3 regions of the Streptomyces sp. NBC_01384 genome follow, and region 3 is predicted to be linked to each of the others. Evidence: riboswitches for the same ligand, from Rfam matches in the RefSeq annotation. Region 3 holds a riboswitch; each other region holds the start of a gene.

Evidence for each region. Region 3 has a riboswitch for cobalamin ahead of OG747_RS12935 (prenyltransferase/squalene oxidase repeat-containing protein). Riboswitches for the same ligand answer to the same signal wherever they lie in the genome.
Region 1: another riboswitch for cobalamin. It lies ahead of OG747_RS09940 (cobalamin biosynthesis protein); the one in region 3 lies ahead of OG747_RS12935 (prenyltransferase/squalene oxidase repeat-containing protein).
Region 2: another riboswitch for cobalamin. It lies ahead of OG747_RS44120 (CbtB-domain containing protein); the one in region 3 lies ahead of OG747_RS12935 (prenyltransferase/squalene oxidase repeat-containing protein).

Annotation. Positions count from the first base shown of each region.
Region 1 covers NZ_CP109559.1:2,214,021-2,217,283, forward strand. The annotation lists gene OG747_RS09930 (anion permease) at 1-596, shown strand, start outside; gene OG747_RS09935 (hypothetical protein) at 609-833, shown strand; cobalamin riboswitch at 966-1,111, shown strand; gene OG747_RS09940 (cobalamin biosynthesis protein) at 1,210-2,166, shown strand; gene OG747_RS09945 (cobyric acid synthase) at 2,163-3,263, shown strand, end outside.
Region 2 covers NZ_CP109559.1:9,584,309-9,587,571, reverse strand. The annotation lists gene OG747_RS44130 (acyl-CoA dehydrogenase family protein) at 1-577, opposite strand, end outside; gene OG747_RS44125 (CbtA family protein) at 706-1,467, opposite strand; gene OG747_RS44120 (CbtB-domain containing protein) at 1,493-1,714, opposite strand; cobalamin riboswitch at 1,751-1,915, opposite strand; gene OG747_RS44115 (histidine phosphatase family protein) at 2,036-2,614, shown strand; gene OG747_RS44110 (nuclear transport factor 2 family protein) at 2,879-3,263, opposite strand, start outside.
Region 3 covers NZ_CP109559.1:2,851,867-2,855,129, forward strand. The annotation lists gene OG747_RS12925 (MBL fold metallo-hydrolase) at 1-847, shown strand, start outside; gene OG747_RS12930 (nuclear transport factor 2 family protein) at 914-1,417, shown strand; cobalamin riboswitch at 1,492-1,627, shown strand; gene OG747_RS12935 (prenyltransferase/squalene oxidase repeat-containing protein) at 1,738-3,024, shown strand; gene OG747_RS12940 (SCO2322 family protein) at 3,021-3,263, shown strand, end outside.

The DNA.
Region 1 (3,263 bases), 640 kb from region 3:
TCGTCTCCGCCGGTACGGCCATCGCGCTCGGCACCTACCTGGGCGGCTGGCGCATCATCCGCACCCTGGGCAAGGGCCTCACCGACCTCGCGCCGCCGCAGGGCTTCGCCGCCCAGACCAGCGCCGCGACGGCCATCCTGGCCTCCTCGCACATCGGCTTCTCCCTCTCCACCACCCAGGTCTGCTCCGGCGCCGTGATGGGCTCGGGCCTCGGCCGCAAGGGCGGCGTGGTCCGCTGGTCGACCGCGACCCGGATGTTCGTCGCCTGGGGCCTGACCCTGCCGGCCGCCGGCCTGGCCGGTGCCTGCGCCGAGTTCCTGACCAAGCAGGGCACGTGGGGCATCGTCCTCACCGGCGCGCTGCTCGTCGCCGGCGCCGGCACCATCTGGAAGCTGTCCCGCCGTCAGCCGGTCACCGTCGACAACGTCAACGAGGTCGACACCGAGCCCGCGGGCGTCGTCACCACCGCGATCGCCGCGGTCACCCCGCCCCCCGCGGGCCCCGTCACCGGCGACCTGTCCGGCGACCCGTCCGGCGAACTGAAGACCACCATCCCGTCCCCGGACGCGGAGCCCACCCGCCCGGCCACGGTGTAAGGAAAGAACAGCATGCACATCGACTGGGCAGCCCTCGGCTCCGTCTTCGGAGTCAGCCTCCTGACCACCGTCGGCCTCGTCGGCCTCTTCACCCTCGGCATCGTCGGCCTCTCCAAGCGCGAGTCGGCATCCGCTCAGAGCGGCTCCGCCGCCCTCGCGGTCACCGGCGCCTACGTCTGCTTCGCGTCGTGCGCGGCGGCGGTCGCGTACGGCATCTATCTGATCGTCGGGAAGTAGCCCACAGACACCGGGCAAGTAACCCAAAACAGGCATCACTTCGCGTGGGGTGCGAGACGGATCACCGTCCCGCACCCCACTCGTATGTGGGCCTTCGCACACTCTCCCCACGCAGGTCAACAGCAAGTTGACGGCCGTTCTCACCCCGTGGTGGACTGCCGGAGCCAAGTACGGCGACATGAGAGGAAGCCGGTGTGAATCCGGCGCGGTCCCGCCACTGTCACCGGGGAAGGAAGTCCCCGTGAGCCAGGAACTCTCACCGCCGGTCTCGTCGAACCAGGGCGTGGACACCCTGAGTGAGGACATAACGCCATGCGCGGCTGCCCAAGTGCCCTGCGAGCGACGGTTCCACCCGATCTGACGGTCGGCTGACCCGGTGCGTGCCGATCGCGTCTTCGCGTACGGCGCCGCCGCCGGGCTCCTCGGCGATCTGCTGCTCGGCGATCCCCACCGGGGGCATCCGGTCGCCGCGTTCGGGCGGGCCGCGGGAACCGTGGAGCGGGTGCTGTGGCGGGACCACCGTGGGTGGGGCGCACTGCACACCGCCGTGTGTGTGGGCGGTGCCGCCGGGCTCGCCGCCGTCGCTTCCCGAGCCGTACGTCCCTCCCGCACCGCTTCCGTCGCGCTGACCGCCGCCGCCACCTGGACCGTCGTCGGGGGCACCACCCTCGGGCGGGAGGCCCGGGCGATCGGTGACGCCCTCGCCGACGGGGAGACCGAGACGGCCCGGGAGCGGCTGCCGCATCTGTGCGGGCGGGATCCCCAGGCCCTCGACGCCGCTGGAATCGCGCGCGCCGTCGTCGAGTCCGTCGCCGAGAACACCTCCGACGCGGTGGTGGGTGCGTTGGTGTGGGGGGCCGTGGGGGGAGTGCCCGGGCTGGTCGCCTTCCGTGCCGTGAACACGCTCGACGCGATGGTCGGGCACAAGTCCCCCAAGTACCGGCGGTACGGGTGGGCCTCCGCGCGGCTCGACGACGTCGCCGGGTGGCCTGGGGCACGCCTCACCGCCGTGCTCGCCGCCCTCGCGGGTGACAGTCCTCGGGGGGCGCTACGAGCCTGGCGCGCCGACGCGGGCAAGCACCCGAGTCCCAACGCCGGGCCCGTGGAGGCCTCGTTCGCGGGGGCGCTCGGGGTACGCCTCGGCGGGACCCTCGCCTACGGCGGGCGGGTCGAGCACCGGCCGGTGCTCAATGGTGCCGGGCGCGCCGTCCACGTCGACGACATCGAACGGGCCGTACGGCTGTCGCGGCGCGTGAGCTGGCTCGCGCTCGGCGTGAGTGCCGCCGGACGGCTGATGACAAAGAGGCTTCTCAGGAAGGGGCGTACGTCATGAGCGGCGGTCTGCTCGTCGCCGGCACCACCTCCGACGCCGGCAAGAGCGTCGTGACCGCCGGGATCTGCCGGTGGCTGGTGCGGCAGGGCGTCAAGGTCGCGCCCTTCAAGGCGCAGAACATGTCCCTGAACTCGTTCGTGACACGCGAGGGCGCCGAGATCGGGCGGGCGCAGGCCATGCAGGCGCAGGCCGCCCGCGTGGAGCCGACCGCGCTCATGAACCCCGTACTGCTCAAGCCGGGCAGCGACCGCAGCAGTCAGGTCGTGCTCATGGGCAAGCCCGTGGGTGAGATGACCGCGCGCGGCTACCACGGGGGGCGGCAGGAAGCCCTCCTCACCACCGTCCTGGACTGCCTCGCCGAGTTGCGGGGCACGTATGACGCGGTGATCTGTGAGGGGGCCGGCAGTCCTGCCGAGATCAATCTGCGGCGGACCGACATCGTGAACATGGGGATCGCGCGCAATGCGCGGCTGCCCGTGCTCGTCGTCGGCGACATCGACCGCGGGGGTGTGTTCGCCTCGTTCTTCGGGACGGTCGCGCTGCTGTCGCGCGAGGACCAGGAGTTCGTCGCCGGATTCCTCGTCAACAAGTTCAGGGGGGATGTCTCCCTGCTGGAGCCGGGACTCGACATGCTCCACGGCCTCACCGGGCGGCGGACGTACGGCGTCCTGCCCTTCCAGCACGGCCTCGGCATCGACGAGGAGGACGGGCTGCGGGTGTCGTTGCGGGGAGCGGTCCGGGAGTCCCGAGTGACCGCCCTCGTCGGCGAGGACGTGCTGCGGGTCGCCGTCTGCGCGATCCCGCTCATGTCCAACTTCACGGACGTGGACGCGCTGGCCGCCGAGCCGGGTGTCGTCGTGCGGTTCGTGGACCGCGCCGAGGAACTGGCCGACGCCGACCTCGTCGTCGTCCCCGGAACCCGGGGGACGGTGAAGGCGCTGGAGTGGCTGCGGACGCGCGGCCTCACGGACGCCATCGAGCGCAGGGCGGCCGAGGGGCGGCCCGTGCTGGGCATCTGCGGTGGCTTCCAGATCCTCGGCGAGCACATCGAGGACGAGGTCGAATCGCGAGCGGGGTATGTCGAGGGGCTCGGACTC
Region 2 (3,263 bases), 6.7 Mb from region 3:
GCACGAGGAGCATGGTGATGCCCTTGTGCGGCGGGGCGTCCGGGTCGGTGCGCACCGCCAGCCAGACCCAGTCCGCCGTGTCGCCGTTGGTGGTCCAGATCTTCTGCCCGTTGACCATGTAGTGCCCGGTGGCCTCGTCGCCCTCCCGTACGGCCTTGGTCTTGAGCGCCGCCAGGTCGGTGCCCGCGTCGGGCTCGCTGTAGCCGATCGCGAAGTCGATCTCGCCGGAGAGGATCTTGGGCAGGAAGTACTCCTTCTGCTCCTCGGTGCCGAATTGCATGATCGTCGGGCCGACGGTGTTCAGCGCCATCAGGGGCAGTGGTACGCCCGCCTGGGCGGCTTCATCGAAGAAGATGAACTGCTCCAGCGGGGTCAGCCCCCGCCCGCCGTACTCCTTGGGCCAGCCCACCCCGAGCCAGCCGTCCGTGCCGAGCCGCCGGATCGTCTCGCGGTAGAACCGCTTCTGGGCCGCCGGGTCGCCATACCGGGCGTACGCATGGTCGGGCACCAACTCGGCGAAGTAGCCGCGCAGTTCGGTCCGCAGCCGCTGCTGCTCTGGCGTGTATTCGAGATGCACGGCGCCTCCTGGCTCCCCAAGGCCGGACCTGACGGCGCACACCGTAGAACGTGTTTCAGAAATTGGGAATGCCGAGGACGTACGAGAAGGGCGGGCCCGGACGTCCGGGCCCGCCCTTCTCCACCCGCTCAGTGGGCGACGGGGGTTGCCTCCGGGGCGACCTCCTTCTTCACCGTGGCCGGTTTCGGGGACAGCACCCGCTCCGCCAGGAACCCGAAGACGAGCCCGAAGGCGGTCCACAGGGTCAGCTGGATGGCCAGTGCCGCGAGGCGGAACTGCCAGAGCAGGGTGGCGGAGAAGTCCTTCGGGACCTCGTTCACGGCCGGCAGGAACGCGTACGCGAGCCCGATGGCGAGGACGAGGAACGCGCCCGCCGCCAGCGTCGCGTTCCAGTTGCCCAGGCGCGGCGCGAGGCGCTTGCCCAGGATGACGGCGGCGACGGCGAGCAGCACGCTGAGCACCATCATGAGGAAGTACAGGGTCGTGCGCTTGCCGATGGTGTCGGGGTCGCCGACGGACGGCGGGTTGGCGGGGTATTTCAGGAACGGCACGACATAGACGGCGAGCAGGCCCGCGGCCGACAGGAGCAGCGCGCTCGCGCGCGGCCCGAAACGGCCGATCCTGCCGAGCGCGAAGCAGTACGCGAGGGCGGCGATACCGCCGAACGCGACCCCGTAGACGAGGACACCGGTGGCCAGGCCGCCGGTGGACTGCATCGTGCGACTGACGGCTTCCATGCCGTGCTCGTGCGTGTGCGCATCCTCGTAGGCGATGGCCGAGTCCACGCGCGGCTCACCCAGGAAGTAGGCGACGACCAGGGCGAGCAGGCCCGCGGCGAGACCCGCGAGCATGCCACGCACCAGAAGGTTTCTTACGGTTGCCGAGTTCATGTGCTCGTGCGTTTCCGCGTCGCCGTCAGTGGCAGGGGAAGCCGAGCAGGTGGCGGGCGTCGTGGACCCACTCGTGGACGTTCTCGCCGGACACGAGGGAGGTGGCGCCCTGTTCGGCGCCGACGAAGTAGAGCAGGACCAGCATCAGGATGCCGAAGAAGACCGCCCAGGGGGCGATCGCACCGATCGGCAGCTTCGCGGGAACGGCGGTGGGGGTAACGGTCGGCTGAGCGACGGACTGCGCCATGGGGCAGAACCTCCTGGGGAACTCGCGTCCCATCTTGGTGGTGCACAGGACGACGGCCGCGGGTCTGACTTGCTCGACCTCCACCACCCCTGGCGGGAGTGGTTCGTGCTGGGCTTACAGTGGCGCGACCGTGCCGGATTCCCACCGGACTTCCGCCGAACCGTCGTCAATATCGTCGAGACCGTACCGCGAAGCCGGGCTCCGGCCAAGAGCGCATAAAGAGAGACGACGTGCGCCCTGCGGCCGGGGGCGGCACCGGCTTCCCTTGCCCGGCAAGGATTCTGGTCACGGAAGACCGCACCAGCACGCGAGAGTGGACGTATGACAAGCCGAGTGATCTTGATCTCAGCCGCGATCAGCGCGGCGCTGCGCGAGGCCCGCTTCGACGAGGGAGGCCGGGTCGACGCCGCCGGACTGCGGCTCGCGCGGGCGGCCGCGGGTGCGGTGCCCGACGCGGAGCGGCTGTGGGTCTCCCCCACTGTCCGGTGCCGCGAGACCGCGGACGCGCTGGGCCTCGACGCGGTGGTGGACGCATGGGAGTTGGCCCCTCTGGACGTGGGCCGCTGGCGTGGCGCGACCCTGGAGGAGGTCAGCGCGAAGGAGCCGGAGGCGGTGGCCCGGTGGCTGGCCGATCCCGGTGCGGCGCCGCACGGCGGTGAGTCGGTGCGGGCGTTCTGCGAGAGGGTGGCGGGCCGCCTCGATACGGCCGCGGAGTTCACGGGCCGGACCGTGGCCGTGGTCGAGCCGGAGGTCGTACGGGCTCTGGTGGTTCGGGTGTTGGGGGCGCCGGAGTCGGCATTCTGGCGGGTCGACGTGCCGCCCCTGACCGCCACGGAGTTCAGCGGCCGCGCGGGGCGCTGGAACGTACGGGCCGGACGGCCGCTCGCGGAGCCGGCGTGAACCGGTCCGAGACGGTGCCCGGGTGCGCGGCTCAGCGTCGCGAGGAAGTCCGTGCGGGCCGGGGCACACTCACGGCAGGCCTTCGCGCTGCCCCGCGCACCGGGGCACTCGCCGTCGCCGCGACGCGCGGGTAGCCGAAGGAGAGCGCGTCAAACCCGCAGCGTCACGGACGAGTTCCCGGGCCGAGCACCGTGGGCCGGAAACGCCGGCAGCGGCCGCGCCTGCTGGACGGCTGCCCGGTTCGCAGGCGCGAGCGGGCGCCGGCTACGCGCCCGTCGCCTCCGCCGCCTCCCGTGAGATCTGTTCGAACTGCGCGCCCATCGCCTCGGAGAGCGCATGGGCCGCCGAGAGCGGGCGGACCATCACCATCAGGTCGTCGATCCTGCCGTCCTCGTCGAAGTGCAGGAAGTCGCAGCCGTTGAGTTCCTTGTCGCCCACCTTCGCGGTGAAGACCAGCGCGTGGTCACGGCCGTCGGCACCGGCGATCTCGCGTACGTAGCGGAAGTCGGTGAAGACGCGGGAGACGCCGCGCAGGATCGCCGCGGTGATCGCCTTGCCCGGGTACGGCTTGAAGGCGACGGGGCTGGTGAACACGACGTCGTCGGCCAGCATGTCCTCGATCGCGGCGAGGTCGCCCTCCTCCACGGCC
Region 3 (3,263 bases):
CGCCGAGGTGCACGGCGTGGTCATCACCCACCACCACCCCGACCACCACGGTCTGTCGGGCAAGGTGCGGGAGGCCTCCGGGGCGTGGATCGCGATGCACGCGCTGGACACCGCGATCGTACGGCGGACGCGGGAGAACCGGCCCGAGCGCTGGTTCGCCTTCATGATGGACAAGCTGGTGGCCTCGGGCGCACCCGAGGAGCACGTGGCGCTCCTGCGCGAGGCGCGCACGACACGGCTCTCCACCGGCCTGCCCGCCTTCGCCCCCGCGCTCCCCGACCGCGAGATCGTCCCCGGCGAACTCCTCGACCTGGCGGGCCGGCGCCTGCGCGCGATCTGGACCCCCGGCCACACGCCGGGCCACGTCTGCCTCCACCTGGAGGAGACCCACCCGGCCGGGCTCCCCGGCCACGGCCGCCTCTTCTCCGGCGACCATCTGCTTCCGCGGATCACTCCGCACATCGGTCTGTACGAGGATCCGGACGACGCCACCGTCGCCGACCCCCTCGGCGACTACCTCGACGCCCTGGAGCGCGTCGGCCGGCTGAACCCGGCCGAGGTGCTCCCGGCCCACCAGCACGCCTTCACCGACGCGCCGGGCCGCGTACGGGAGTTGCTCGCGCACCACGAGGAGCGCCTCGCCGATCTCCTCTCCCTCCTCTCCACCCCTCTCACCGCCTGGCAGCTCGCCGAGCGCATGGAGTGGAACCGCCCCTGGGAGCAGATCCCCTTCATCTCAAGGAACATCGCGGTCTCGGAGGCCGAGGCCCATGTGCGCCGCCTGGTGAAGATGGGGCGCGCGGAGTCGGTGGCGGGCAGCGATCCGGTGACGTACGTGGCGCTGTAGCACGTGGACGTACGTGGGCTGGTAATCCGTTGGTGGCGGCGGCCCCGAGCTGATAGCAACGGTCCCATGATCCCCATGGAAGAACTTCTCGCCGAGCGCGCCTGCGAGCGGCTCGTCCTCGACCTCGTGCGCCGACTGGACCTGGGTGAACCGAGCACGGTCGCCGAGCTGTTCACCGAGGACGGCGTCTGGCAGTGGCCGGAGGGCGACCGGCTCGTCGAGGGGCGTGCGGCCCTGCGCGCGTACTTCGCCTCCCGCCCCGCCGACCGGCTCTCGCGGCGCGTCATGACGAACATCCTGGTCACCGTGGCCTCACCGACCCAGGCAAGTGCCACCTCGTACTTCACCACCTACCGCGTCGACGGCCACACCGGCGGCATGGTCCCGGCCGGACCTCCCGTTCAGATCGGCCTCCCCCACTCTCGGCTTCGCTCGAGCGGGGGGACCCCCATCGAAGACACCTTCCGCAAGGTCGGCGACACCTGGCTGCTCGCGTCCCGCACCCTGTTCCTGCCGTTCGGCGGACCCACCCCCGTCGTCGAACCCCGTCAGTCACCCCCGGCCGCGTAGTCGAGCCCCTCCTCGTACGCCATCCCGTGCGCCGACCTCGGCGAGCGGTTGCCGACCCCTCAGGCGATTCCTACGGGCGAGTACAGTAAGCAGGTCGTCATCGCCCCCGTACGCGGAGAAGCCGGTGCGATTCCGGCGCTGACCCGCAACCGTGAACCGCCCACGCCCTGTCGGGTGGTAAGCCGGATCGCCTCGTCCGGGACGTGACCGGCTCGTGCCATCGGCAGCCCGTCGGTGGCCGGCACCGTCGAGGTATACGGGGCCGGAGCCGCTCGGGCCAAGCCGTGCCCGGTGCTGCCCGGCTCCCCGCAGGGAGAGTCATGATTGTTCGCCGCAGCGCCGCGGTACTGGCCGCCACCGTAGCGATCGGTACGGCCCTGGCCCCGGCCGCCGTCGCCGAAGGCGTCTCGCCTTCACCCTCCCCATCAATACCCTCCGGCCTCTACGGCACCACCGACCCCACCTACGACGGCGTCTGGCGGCAGTCCCTCGCGCTGCTCGCCCAGCACACCGTCGGCGTGAAGCCCGCGGCCAAGGCCGTCGACTGGCTGGCCGGGCAGCAGTGCGCGACCGGCGCCTTCCCCGCGTACCGCGCCGACGCGACGGCGAAGTGCGACGCCAAGACGATGGTCGACACCAACAACACCGCGGCGGCCGTACAGGCCCTCACCGCGCTCGGCGGGCACGACGACGCGACGGGCAGGGCCGTCAGCTGGCTGAAGTCCGTGCAGAACAAGGACGGCGGCTGGGGCTACACGGCGGGCGGGGCGAGCGACGCGAACTCCACGTCCGTGGTGATCGGGGCGCTGGCCGCGGCGGGCGAGAAGCCCGGGAACGTGAAGTCCGGGAACGTGAAGTCCGGCGAGGGCAAGTCCCCGTACGACGTGCTGGTGAAGCTGTCGATCGCGTGCGACACCAAGACCGACGACGCGGGCGGCTTCGCCTACCAGCCCGACAAGCGGGGGAAACTCGCGGCGAACGCGGACGCGACGGCCGCGGCGGTGCTGGGCTCCCTCGGCAAGGGGTTCGTGACGACGGCCGCGAAGCCGCAGTCGTACGGCCACATCTGCGCGAACGAGGGGAAACTCACCCCGGACCTGGCGGCGCGCAATGGCGCGTCCTATCTCTACAACGCCCTGCTCAAGGTGCCCTACCTGAAGTCGGCGATGCCCGGCGCCAAGGACCAGCCCGACTACGGCAACACCGCGGACGCGGTCGTCGCGCTCGCCGCCGGGGGCTACGGCAAGTACACGAAGAGGCCCCTGGCCTGGCTGGAGAAGAACTCCGGCGCCTGGGCGGCGCAGGCCGGCCCGGCCGCATACGCCCAGCTCATCTTCGCCGCCCGCGCCACCGGCACGGACCCGCGTGACTTCGGCGGCGCGGACCTGGTCAAGCAGCTCAACGCGACGGGCCCGGCGGTGCGGTCGTACACCTACACGGCCACCACGCCCGAGCGGCACAAGAACGACGACAAGGCAGACGACAAGGGAGACGGCAAGGGAGACGGCAAGGGATTCGGCGTCTGGTGGACCGTCGGCGTCTGTCTCGTCGCCGGTATCGGCATCGGCTTCCTGATCAGCGCCCGCAAGAAGCAGCCGCAGCCGTGAGGCGGCGCGGCAGGGCGGCGTGGGTCCTGGCCCTGCTCCTCCTCGTGCTCGGCACGGCGGCGGGGCAGGCCCAGGCCGTCGGCTACCGCTACTGGTCCTTCTGGGACCTGACCGGCGGGAAGTGGACGTACGCGACGCAAGGGCCGTCGACCGCACGGCCGTCCGACGGCGACGTCGAGGGGTTCCGTTTCGCGGTGAGCGCGGACTCGCAGGACGCCTCGAAGCCGCGCGGAAACGCC